2 linked regions of the Pseudolabrys taiwanensis genome follow. The protein of the gene in region 1 binds, or shares a complex with, the protein of each later gene. Links are inferred from orthologs where the notes say so. Each region holds a gene or a part of one and is shown in the gene's direction. Other genes may lie near its edges.

The links.
Region 2: the proteins of secA (region 1) and secY are in contact, whole or in part, in a crystal structure (PDB 3DIN), measured with the Thermotoga maritima proteins. The link is inferred for Pseudolabrys taiwanensis from one-to-one orthologs. Residues at the interface, in WP_004082002.1 of Thermotoga maritima: Glu261, Ala262, Arg263, Lys300, Ala301, Arg302, Thr303, Ile304, Ile305, Leu323, Tyr324, Asp325, Pro326, Val329, Ser330, Tyr333, Ile336, Lys340, Phe345, Val349, Glu363, Phe364, Tyr374, Ser375, Gly376, Gly377, Glu393, Ile395, Thr482, Ser483; in WP_004081795.1 of Thermotoga maritima: Glu108, Gly109, Glu110, Glu111, Ala236, Glu237, Arg238, Arg239, Ile240, Thr241, Ile242, Gln243, Tyr244, Ala245, Arg246, Arg247, Val248, Thr249, Gly250, Arg251, Arg252, Val253, Tyr254, Gly256, Ala257, Ser258, Thr259, Tyr260, Leu261, Pro262.

Annotation. Positions count from the first base shown.
Region 1 is NZ_CP031417.1:3,536,262-3,541,514, reverse strand. What follows is about bases 670-4,065. They hold secA (preprotein translocase subunit SecA), read left to right. Parts: upstream 670-1,066; coding sequence 1,067-3,865; downstream 3,866-4,065. Other genes in these bases: DW352_RS16820 (Lrp/AsnC family transcriptional regulator), read right to left, coding at 3,940-4,065; DW352_RS16830 (peptidylprolyl isomerase), read right to left, coding at 670-737. In the rest of the region: more of DW352_RS16830, read right to left, coding at 1-669; more of DW352_RS16820, read right to left, coding at 4,066-4,407; DW352_RS16815 (aspartate/glutamate racemase family protein), read left to right, coding at 4,591-5,253. UniProt on the Escherichia coli protein: Required for protein export, interacts with the SecYEG preprotein conducting channel.
Region 2 is NZ_CP031417.1:657,084-661,572, forward strand. What follows is about bases 882-3,786. They hold secY (preprotein translocase subunit SecY), read left to right. Parts: upstream 882-1,620; coding sequence 1,621-2,952; downstream 2,953-3,786. Other genes in these bases: rplO (50S ribosomal protein L15), read left to right, coding at 920-1,453. In the rest of the region: rplR (50S ribosomal protein L18), read left to right, coding at 1-4; rpsE (30S ribosomal protein S5), read left to right, coding at 17-595; rpmD (50S ribosomal protein L30), read left to right, coding at 602-796; rpsM (30S ribosomal protein S13), read left to right, coding at 3,852-4,226; rpsK (30S ribosomal protein S11), read left to right, coding at 4,283-4,489. UniProt on the Escherichia coli protein: The central subunit of the protein translocation channel SecYEG. Consists of two halves formed by TMs 1-5 and 6-10.

The DNA of each region.
Region 1 (5,253 bases):
TTGATGACGTGCCAGCCGAACTGGGTCTTCACCGGGTCGGAAATCTGACCCTTGTCGAGCTTGAACGCCACTTCGGCGAATTCCGGCACCATCTGCTCTTTGCTGAAGTAGCCGAGATCGCCACCGCTGGACTTACCAGAGGGGTCTTCGGTGGTCTCGCCCGCGACCTTGGCGAAGTCCTCGCCCTTCTTCAGGCGGACGATGATCGCCTTGATCTTGTCCTCGGCTTCCTTGCTGGCCTTGTCGTCGCCGGCGGCGGCCCGGATCAGAATGTGCCGGGCATGGACTTCCTGCTCGGTGCCCATTTGCTTGATGGCGTCGTCGTAGACCTTCTTCATGGCGGCATCGGTCATCGCCTCGTTGCCGGCCGAAGCCAGGAGCTGTTCCATCAGCAGCTTCTTACGGGCGAACTCGAGTTTGGCCTTGAAAGCGGGCGTATCGCCCAGTTTCTTGGCCTCGGCCTCCTTCGACACCAGGATCATGTCGGTCAGCAGCGTGACCAGATAATCCTTCTTGGCGTCCGCCGACATCGGCGGAAGCTGACCGGCTTCTTCCTCGACGGCGGCAAGATCGCTTTCGTGGATCTCGACACCGTTGACCTTGGCCACCAGCGGGTCCTTGTCCTGGGCCGCCAGCGGGCCGGCGGACGCAAACAGCAGCGCCAGCAGGCAGGCCAAGCCGGCGGCGAGGGCGCCGGCACGGCGCGCCGGGCGTCCGGTTGGAAGGGTGGTCGTCATGAACGGTCCTTTGGAATTGGAAGCGTCCGCAAAACGCGGGCGCGAGCCGACTTGTCACCCAACAACCATGGCTTTGCAATGGCAGCGTGACAGGGGGAAACTTCACGGTCCCGGCACCGAATGCGAGGGTTAACGGCGTAGGGAGCCAACAATTGACAATATTAGGACCCCCTCCTATCTCTCGGAACGACCTCGGCTGAATTGGCTTAAACAAGCGCGGTTCGCGCCGAAATTGCCCGAAAAGAGCCGTTTTCCGGAGCGCCGGAAGCCAAATCCGGCCGCGGCGGCGTGGTAAAACGCCCCGGCCATTGAAGACCAGGAGTGCCCCTATGATCGGCGCCGTTGCCCGCAAGCTGTTCGGCTCCGCCAACGAGCGGCGGATTCGCAGCTATCAACCGCGGGTCGCTGCGATCAACGCGCTCGAGAAAGAGGTCGCGGCGCTCACCGACGAGCAGCTCCGCGCCCGCACCGAGGAGTTCAAGAAGCAGGTCGCCGAGGGCGCCTCGCTCGACGATATCCTGGTGCCGGCTTTCGCGACCGTCCGTGAGGCGGCCAAGCGCACCCTCGGCCAGCGGCATTTCGACGTGCAGCTCATCGGCGGTATGATTTTGCACGAGGGCAAGATCTCCGAGATGAAGACCGGCGAAGGTAAGACGCTGGTCGCGACCCTGCCGGTTTACCTGAACGCGCTCTCCGGCCGCGGCGTGCACGTCGTGACGGTCAACGACTATCTTGCCAAGCGCGACGCCGAATGGATGGCCCAGGTCTACGGCTTCCTCGGTTTGACCACGGGCGTGATCGTGCACGGCCTCGACGACGCCGAACGCAAGAAGGCCTACGATTGCGACATCACCTACGGCACCAATAACGAACTCGGCTTCGACTACCTCCGCGACAACATGAAGTACCGCCTGGAAGACATGGTCCAGCGCGGTCACGTCTACGCCATCGTCGACGAAGTCGACTCGATCCTGGTCGACGAAGCGCGGACGCCGCTCATCATCTCCGGTCCGCTCGACGACCGTTCCGAGTTTTACAACACGATCGACGCCTTCATCCCGAGGCTGGACAATAGTGACTACGAGGTGGACGAGAAGCAGCGCACCGTCACCATGACCGAAGCCGGCATGGAAAAGATGGAAGTGATGTTGCGGGAGGCCGGCCAGCTCAAGGGCGGCAAGCTGTACGATGTCGAGAACGTCTCCGTCGTGCACCACGTCAACCAGGCTCTGCGCGCACACAAGCTGTTCCAACGTGACAAGGACTACATCGTCCGCAACGGCGAGGTGGTCATCATCGACGAGTTCACCGGCCGCATGATGCCGGGCCGCCGCTATTCGGAAGGCCTGCATCAGGCGCTGGAGGCCAAAGAGCGCCAGCCGATCCAGCCGGAGAACCAGACGCTCGCCTCGATCACGTTCCAGAACTACTTCCGTATGTACGAGAAGCTCGCCGGCATGACCGGTACGGCGCTGACGGAAGCCGAAGAGTTCCTCGACATCTATAACCTCGATGTGCTCGAGGTGCCGACGAATAAGCCGCTGGCGCGTATCGACGACGACGACGAAGTCTACCGTACGGCGGCGGAGAAATACCGCGCCATCATCACGCTGATCGACGATTGCCGCAAGCGTGGCCAGCCGGTGCTGGTCGGCACGACCTCGATCGAAAAGTCCGAACTGCTCGCCGAATTGCTGCGCAAGGAAGGCTGGGAACAGCACGACTTTGCCGACACCAATGCGTTCCGCGACCTTTACTCCGGCGACACGCAGAAGAAGGTCTTCGCGATCCTCAACGCGCGCTATCACGAGCAAGAAGCCTATATCGTCAGCCAGGCCGGCGTGCCCGGCGCGGTGACGATCGCCACCAACATGGCGGGCCGCGGCACCGACATTCAGCTCGGCGGCAATGCCGACATGCGCATCCGCCAGGAGATCACCGACATTACGGATTGGGGCGAGCGCGACCGGGATCCGCGCGCGGCAGCCATCCGCGAGCAGATCAAGCACCTTAAGGAGAAGGCGCTCGCCGCCGGCGGTCTCTTCGTGCTCGGCACCGAACGGCACGAGAGCCGTCGTATCGACAATCAGCTGCGCGGCCGTTCCGGCCGTCAGGGCGACCCGGGTCACTCCAAGTTCTTCCTGTCGCTCGAAGACGATCTGATGCGCATCTTCGGCTCCGACAAGCTCGACGGCATGTTGACCAAGCTCGGCTTGAAGGAGAACGAGGCGATCGTTCATCCCTGGATCAACAAGGCGCTCGAAAAGGCGCAGCAGAAGGTCGAAGCCCGCAACTTCGACATCCGCAAGAACTTGCTCAAGTTCGACAACGTGATGAACGATCAGCGCAAGGTGATCTTCGAGCAGCGGCTCGACCTGATGCGCGACGAGACGGTGGACGAGACCATCGTCGGCATGCGTCACGAAGTCATCGAGGAGATGGTCGCCAAGCACATCCCGCCGAACGCCTATCCGGAACAGTGGGACACCGCCGGGCTCGACGAGCAGCTCCGCGAGGTGCTCACCCTGGCGTTGCCGGTGCAGGACTGGGCCAAGGAAGAAGGCATCGCCGACGAAGAGGTGACCGACCGCATCAAGCGCCGGGCCGATGAGTGGATGGCGGGCAAGGTGGCCAAGTGGGGCCCCGACGTCATGCGCTATGTCGAGAAGTCGATCCTGTTGCAGACGCTCGACCATCTCTGGCGCGAACATCTGATCCAGTTGGACCATCTGCGTCAGGTGATCGGCCTGCGCGGCTACGGCCAGCGCGATCCGCTAAACGAGTACAAGGCGGAGGCGTTCGCCCTGTTCGAAAGCATGGTCGGGCATCTGCGCGAGGCCGTCACGGCGCAGCTCATGCGCGTCGAGGTCGTGCAGCAGCCGCCGGAAGAGCAGGATCAGACCTTGCCGCCGATGCAGGCGCATCACCTCGACCCGAATACAGGCGAGGACGAGATGTCGCTGTCGCCGCTGTCGGCGACGCCAGTGCTCGCTCCCGGCGACGGTGGCACGGCGGTGCTGGAGCGAAATCCGAAGGACCCCACGACCTGGGGCAAGGTCGGCCGCAACGAGGTCTGCCCCTGCGGCTCCGGCAAGAAGTACAAGCACTGCCACGGCCGGTTCGCATGAGGGCGCTCTGCGCCCTCATGATGTGAGCTGCCGCGACGCCCCTTCTTCGTCTGCCCGGAGCGGCGGCGAAGACGCTATTTGGTGGCGATGTAATTCGTCGGAATGGCGGTCGTGTACTTCATTTCTTCCATGGCGATGGCCGAGCTGATGTCCGAGAACTCGAGCCGGCTGATCATGCGCTGGTAGACGACATCGTAGGTTTCGATGTCGGGCACGACGATGCGGAGCTGATAGTCCGCTTCGCCGGTGAGCCGCCAAGCCTCGACGATCTCCGGGATGTCGGCGATGAGCTTGCGGAACGCCTGAAGCCACTCGACCGCGTGTCGCGGCGCTTTCACGGCGACGAATACCGTCATCGGCACGTTGGCTTTGCGCCGGCTGAGCAAGGCCACCCGGCGGGTGATGACGCCGTCTTCTTCCAGCTTACGAATGCGCCGCCAGCAGGGGGCCGTGCTCATACCGACCCTCTCAGCGATGGTGGCGACGGGGATCGAGGCGTCGGCCTGGAGGATGTCGAGGATCTTGCGGTCGGTGGCGTCCATTTGAGGTGGGGCGAATGCCGTTTGTTTAGGTTTCCAAATTAGTGAAATATTATAGCTCATATCCAAAAATAGAAGAAAAATAATAGCCTGAAATATTCAATATGGCCGAATCTTCGCTGCTAAGATTGCGCGCTATCTTCGTTATTTTCCTACCGCAAATCGGCAGGAATGGAATTGAAGGCAATGCGAATAATCGGCCTCTTGGGCGGCATGAGCTGGGAAAGCACCGCGGTTTACTACCGGCGTATCAACGAACAGGTGCGCGACCGGCTGGGCGGCTTGCACTCGGCGGAAGTGCTGATGCGCTCGGTCAATTTCGACAGCATCGTTGGCCTGCAACGGGCCGACGAGTGGGACCAGGCGGGCCAAGTCCTCTCGCGGTACGCGCGCGAACTCGAACAGGCCGGCGCCGCCTGTATCGTCATCTGCACCAATACGATGCACAAGCTCGCGGACATCGTCCAAGGCGCGGTCTCCGTGCCGCTCCTGCACATCGCGGATGTGACGGGTGACGCCGTGAGAAAATCCGGCGCGCGGCGGCCCCTTTTGCTCGCGACCCGCTACACGATGGAACAGGATTTCTATTTGTCGCGCTTGCGTGAAAAATTCGATCTCGATCCGCTGGTGCCCGATGCCGCGGATCGCGCCGTCGTGCATGCGACGATCTTCGACGAGCTGTGTCAGGGCATCGTGCGCGATAGCTCGCGTCAGAGTTTCAAGGATGTCATCGCGCGTGGCCGCGTGCGGGGCGCGGACTCCGTCATTCTCGGTTGCACCGAGATCGGACTGCTCATCGGCGAGAACGATATCGACCTGCCGGCGTTCGATTCGACGCTTATCCATGCC
Region 2 (4,489 bases), 2.9 Mb from region 1 along the record:
CTAACGGAACGAACCCATGGCACATGAACCTCGACGAGATCGTGAGCGCGGTGGTCGCGATCGTGAAGAGCGCGACAGCGAGTTCACGGACAAGCTCGTCCACATCAACCGCGTCGCCAAGGTGGTGAAGGGCGGCAAGCGCTTCGGTTTCGCGGCGCTCGTCGTCGTCGGCGATCAGAAGGGCCGCGTCGGCTTCGGCCACGGCAAGGCGCGCGAAGTGCCGGAAGCGATCCGCAAGGCGACCGAAGGCGCCAAGCGCTCGCTGACCCGCGTGCCGCTGCGCGAAGGCCGTACGCTGCATCACGACGTGCTCGGCCGTCACGGCGCGGGCAAGGTGTTCCTGCGCGCGGCCCCTCCGGGCACCGGCATCATCGCCGGCGGTCCGATGCGCGCCGTGTTCGAAACGCTCGGCATGCAGGACGTGGTGGCGAAGTCGCTCGGTTCGTCGAACCCGTACAACGTCGTGCGCGCCACGTTCGATGCGCTGAAGAACCAGGACTCGCCGCGTTCGGTCGCGGCGCGCCGCAACATCAAGGTGTCCACGCTGCAGTCGCGTCGTCGCGAAGGCGGCGAGGCCGAGGCGACGGCGGAGTAATCGGTCATGGCTCAAAGCAAGACCATCAAGGTGGAGCAGGTGGGCAGCCCGCTGCGTCGTAGCAACGACCAGCGTGCGACCCTCATCGGGCTCGGTCTCAACAAGATCGGTCGCGTCAAGGATCTGCCGGACAATCCGGCGACGCGCGGCATGATCCGCAAGGTGCAGCACCTCGTCCGCGTGGTCGGCGAGGCGAAGTAATAAATTCTGTCGTCACCGGGTTCGTCCCGGTGACCCCGATAAGGCGGGCAGGGCTTTGCCTTCCTAAGCGAGATGGCCGGCACGAGCCCGGCCATGACAATCGACAGGGTCGAGGACAAGACGATGAAACTGAACCAGATCGCCGACAATGCCGGCGCGCGCCAGAAGCGCACGCGCCTCGGCCGCGGCATCGGCTCCGGCAAGGGCAAGACCGGCGGCCGCGGCGGCAAGGGTCAGACCGCGCGTACGGGCGTGCGCATCAAGGGCTTCGAGGGCGGCCAGATGCCGCTGCATCGCCGCCTGCCGAAGCGCGGCTTCCGCAACACGTCGTTCCAGCTGAGCCTCAACGAGATCAATCTCGGCAAGGTCCAGGCGGCGATCGACGCGGGCACGCTCGATGCCAAGAGCCCGGTGAACGCCGAGGCGCTGGTCAAGGCTGGCCTGATGCGCCGCGCCAAGGACGGCGTGAAGCTGCTCGGCCAGGGCGAGCTGAAGGCCAAGGTTGCGTTCGAGGTCTTCGGGGCGTCGAAGTCGGCGGTGGCGGCGGTCGAGAAGGCCGGCGGCAGCGTCAAGATCCTGGCGCCGGCGGTCGAAGAGACCGACGAGGAGCCGAAGGGCAAGAACGCGCGCAAGGCGAAGGAAGCCGCCAAGGCGTAATTGGCCTGGCGGCGGTGCGGCATCCGGCACCGGGTGTCGCCGGCGGCGACCGGCTACAAGAACTGACGGCAATGCCTATCTAAGGCTTTGCCAGAACGGACTATCCTGACGGCCTCAAGGCCATTCAGGCGCTGGCAGCGACAGGGCGCGGCGGCAGGAGCGGACTGATGGTTTCGGCGGCGGAACAACTGGCGGCCAATCTCAATTTCTCGGCGCTCGCCAAAGCCGAAGAGCTCAAGAAGCGTATTTGGTTCACGGTCGGCGCGCTGCTCGTCTACCGCCTCGGCACCTATATTCCGTTGCCCGGCATCGACCCGGCCGCCTGGGAGCAGCTCTTCCAGACGCAGTCCGGCGGCATCCTCGGCATGTTCAACATGTTCTCCGGCGGTGGCATCCACCGCATGGCGATCTTCGCGTTGAATATCATGCCGTACATCTCGGCATCGATTATCGTTCAGCTACTGACCACGGTCTCGCCGACGCTCGAAGCGCTCAAGAAAGAGGGCGAGCAGGGCCGCAAGATCATGAACCAGTACACGCGGTATCTGACCGTGGTGCTGGCGGCTTTCCAGTCCTACGGCATCGCCGTCGGCTTGCAGGGCTCGGGCAATGTCGTGGCCAATCCCGGCCTGTTCTTCCTGATCTCGACCACGATCACGCTGACCGGCGGCACGATGTTCCTGATGTGGCTCGGTGAGCAGATCACCGCCCGCGGCATCGGCAACGGCATCTCGCTGATCATTCTCTCCGGCATCGTCGCCGAGCTGCCGTCCGCGATCGCCGGCACGCTCGAACTCGGCCGCCAGGGCGCGATCTCGACCGGCCTTATTCTGGTGATCATCGTGATGGCGGTCGCGGTTATCGCCTTCATCGTGTTCATGGAGCGCGCCCAGCGCCGGCTGCTGATCCAGTATCCCAAGCGCCAGGTCGGCAACCGCATGTTCGAGGGGCAGTCCTCGCATCTGCCGCTCAAGCTGAACACGTCGGGCGTCATTCCGCCGATCTTCGCATCGTCGCTGCTGTTGCTGCCGACCACGGTGGCGAACTTCAACGCCGGCAGCGGTCCGAACTGGCTCACCACGATCACCACGCTGCTCGGCCATGGCCGGCCGCTGTTCCTGGTGCTCTACATCGCGCTCATCATCTTCTTCGCCTTCTTCTACACCGCGATCGTCTTCAACCCGACCGAGACCGCGGACAATCTCAAGAAGCATGGCGGCTTCATTCCGGGCATTCGTCCGGGCGAGCGCACGGCCGAATACATCGACTATGTGCTGTCGCGCATCACCGTGATCGGCGCGCTTTATCTGTCGATCGTGTGTTTGATTCCGGAGATCCTGATCTCCTACGCGGCGGTGCCGTTCTATTTCGGCGGCACGTCGCTGCTGATCGTCGTCAGCGTCACCATGGATACCGTGGCGCAGATCCAGGGCTACTTGCTGGCCCATCAATACGAAGGCTTGATCAAGCGGTCGAAATTGCGGGGGCGCAATCGATGAGACTGATCCTGCTCGGCCCGCCGGGGGCGGGGAAGGGCACACAAGCGCAGCGGCTGGTCGAAAAGCACAAGATCGTACAGCTTTCGACCGGTGACATGCTGCGTGCGGCCGTGGCTGCCGGTACGCCGGTCGGCCAGCGGGCGAAGGCAATCATGGAAGCCGGCCAGCTTGTGCCGGACGAGGTCGTGGTGGCGATCATCGCCGACCGGATCGACCAGCCGGACGCCAAGCGCGGTTTTGTGCTCGACGGGTTCCCGAGGACGGTGCCGCAGGCCGAGGCGCTCGATAAGCTCCTGGCCGACCGCGGCCTCAAGCTCGATGCCGTGATCGAGCTCAAGGTCGACGAGGGCATTCTCCTCAAGCGCATCGAGAACCGGGTCGCCGAAATGACCGCCCGGGGCGAGAAGGTCCGTGCCGACGACAAGCCTGAGGTGCTCAAGGGCCGCCTCGAGGCCTATCGGGTCCAGACGGCGCCATTGGCGGCTTTCTATGCCCAAAAGGGCCAGCTCAAGACCGTGGACGGCATGGCGCCGATCGACGCGGTGACGGGCGCCATCGATGGCCTGCTGAAGCCGGGCAAGGTCCAGGCGGCGGCCAGCCGGCTGGTGGCTAAGGTGCGCTCTGAAGTTATTTCAACCTTTGCGGGTGCGAATTCGGAAATGGCGGAACGCCACGTCCCGCGCACGCGGCTGAAGCGCGGGTTGTCGAAGCCCACGTCAAGCGGAGGTTGACGAGGGCGCGATGAATCCCTTAATAGACATCGAATCCAGGAGTTTGACGCGACGCCGGGTCCCAGGGCGGCTGGGCCGGGTGTCGTGTTATGTTTTGTGTTATCCCGTTGAGGGTGCACAAGAATTTGGCGCGCGCCGCGCGCTTGGCCGGTAACAGGAGAGCAATTCGTGGCTCGTATCGCGGGTGTCAACCTACCCACCAACAAGCGCGTGATCATCGCGCTGCAGTACATTCATGGCATCGGACCGAAGATCGCCAAGGATATCGTCAAGGCTTTGAACCTCTCGGAGGAGCGCCGCGTATCGCAGCTCACCGACGCCGAGGTGTTGCAGATCCGCGAGCTGATCGATCGCGACTATATGGTCGAGGGCGATCTTCGCCGTGACGTGGCGATGAACATCAAGCGGCTGATGGACCTCGGGTGCTACCGCGGCCTGCGTCACCGCAAGGGTCTGCCGGTCCGTGGCCAGCGCACGCACACCAACGCGCGCACCCGCAAGGGTCCGGCCAAGACCATCGCCGGCAAGAAGAAGACCGCCTGATCACATTTAATCGCCCGCGCCGGATGAGGCTGGCGGGCCGCGAAAGGACTACTTAGATGGCCAAGGAAGCCACCCGCGTCCGCCGGCGCGAACGCAAGAACATCGCCTCCGGCGTGGCGCATGTGAATGCGTCGTTCAACAACACCATGATCACCATCACCGACGCGCAGGGCAACGCGATTGCCTGGTCGTCGGCTGGCACCATGGGCTTCAAGGGCTCCCGCAAGTCGACGCCTTACGCCGCGCAGGTCGCGGCCGAGGAC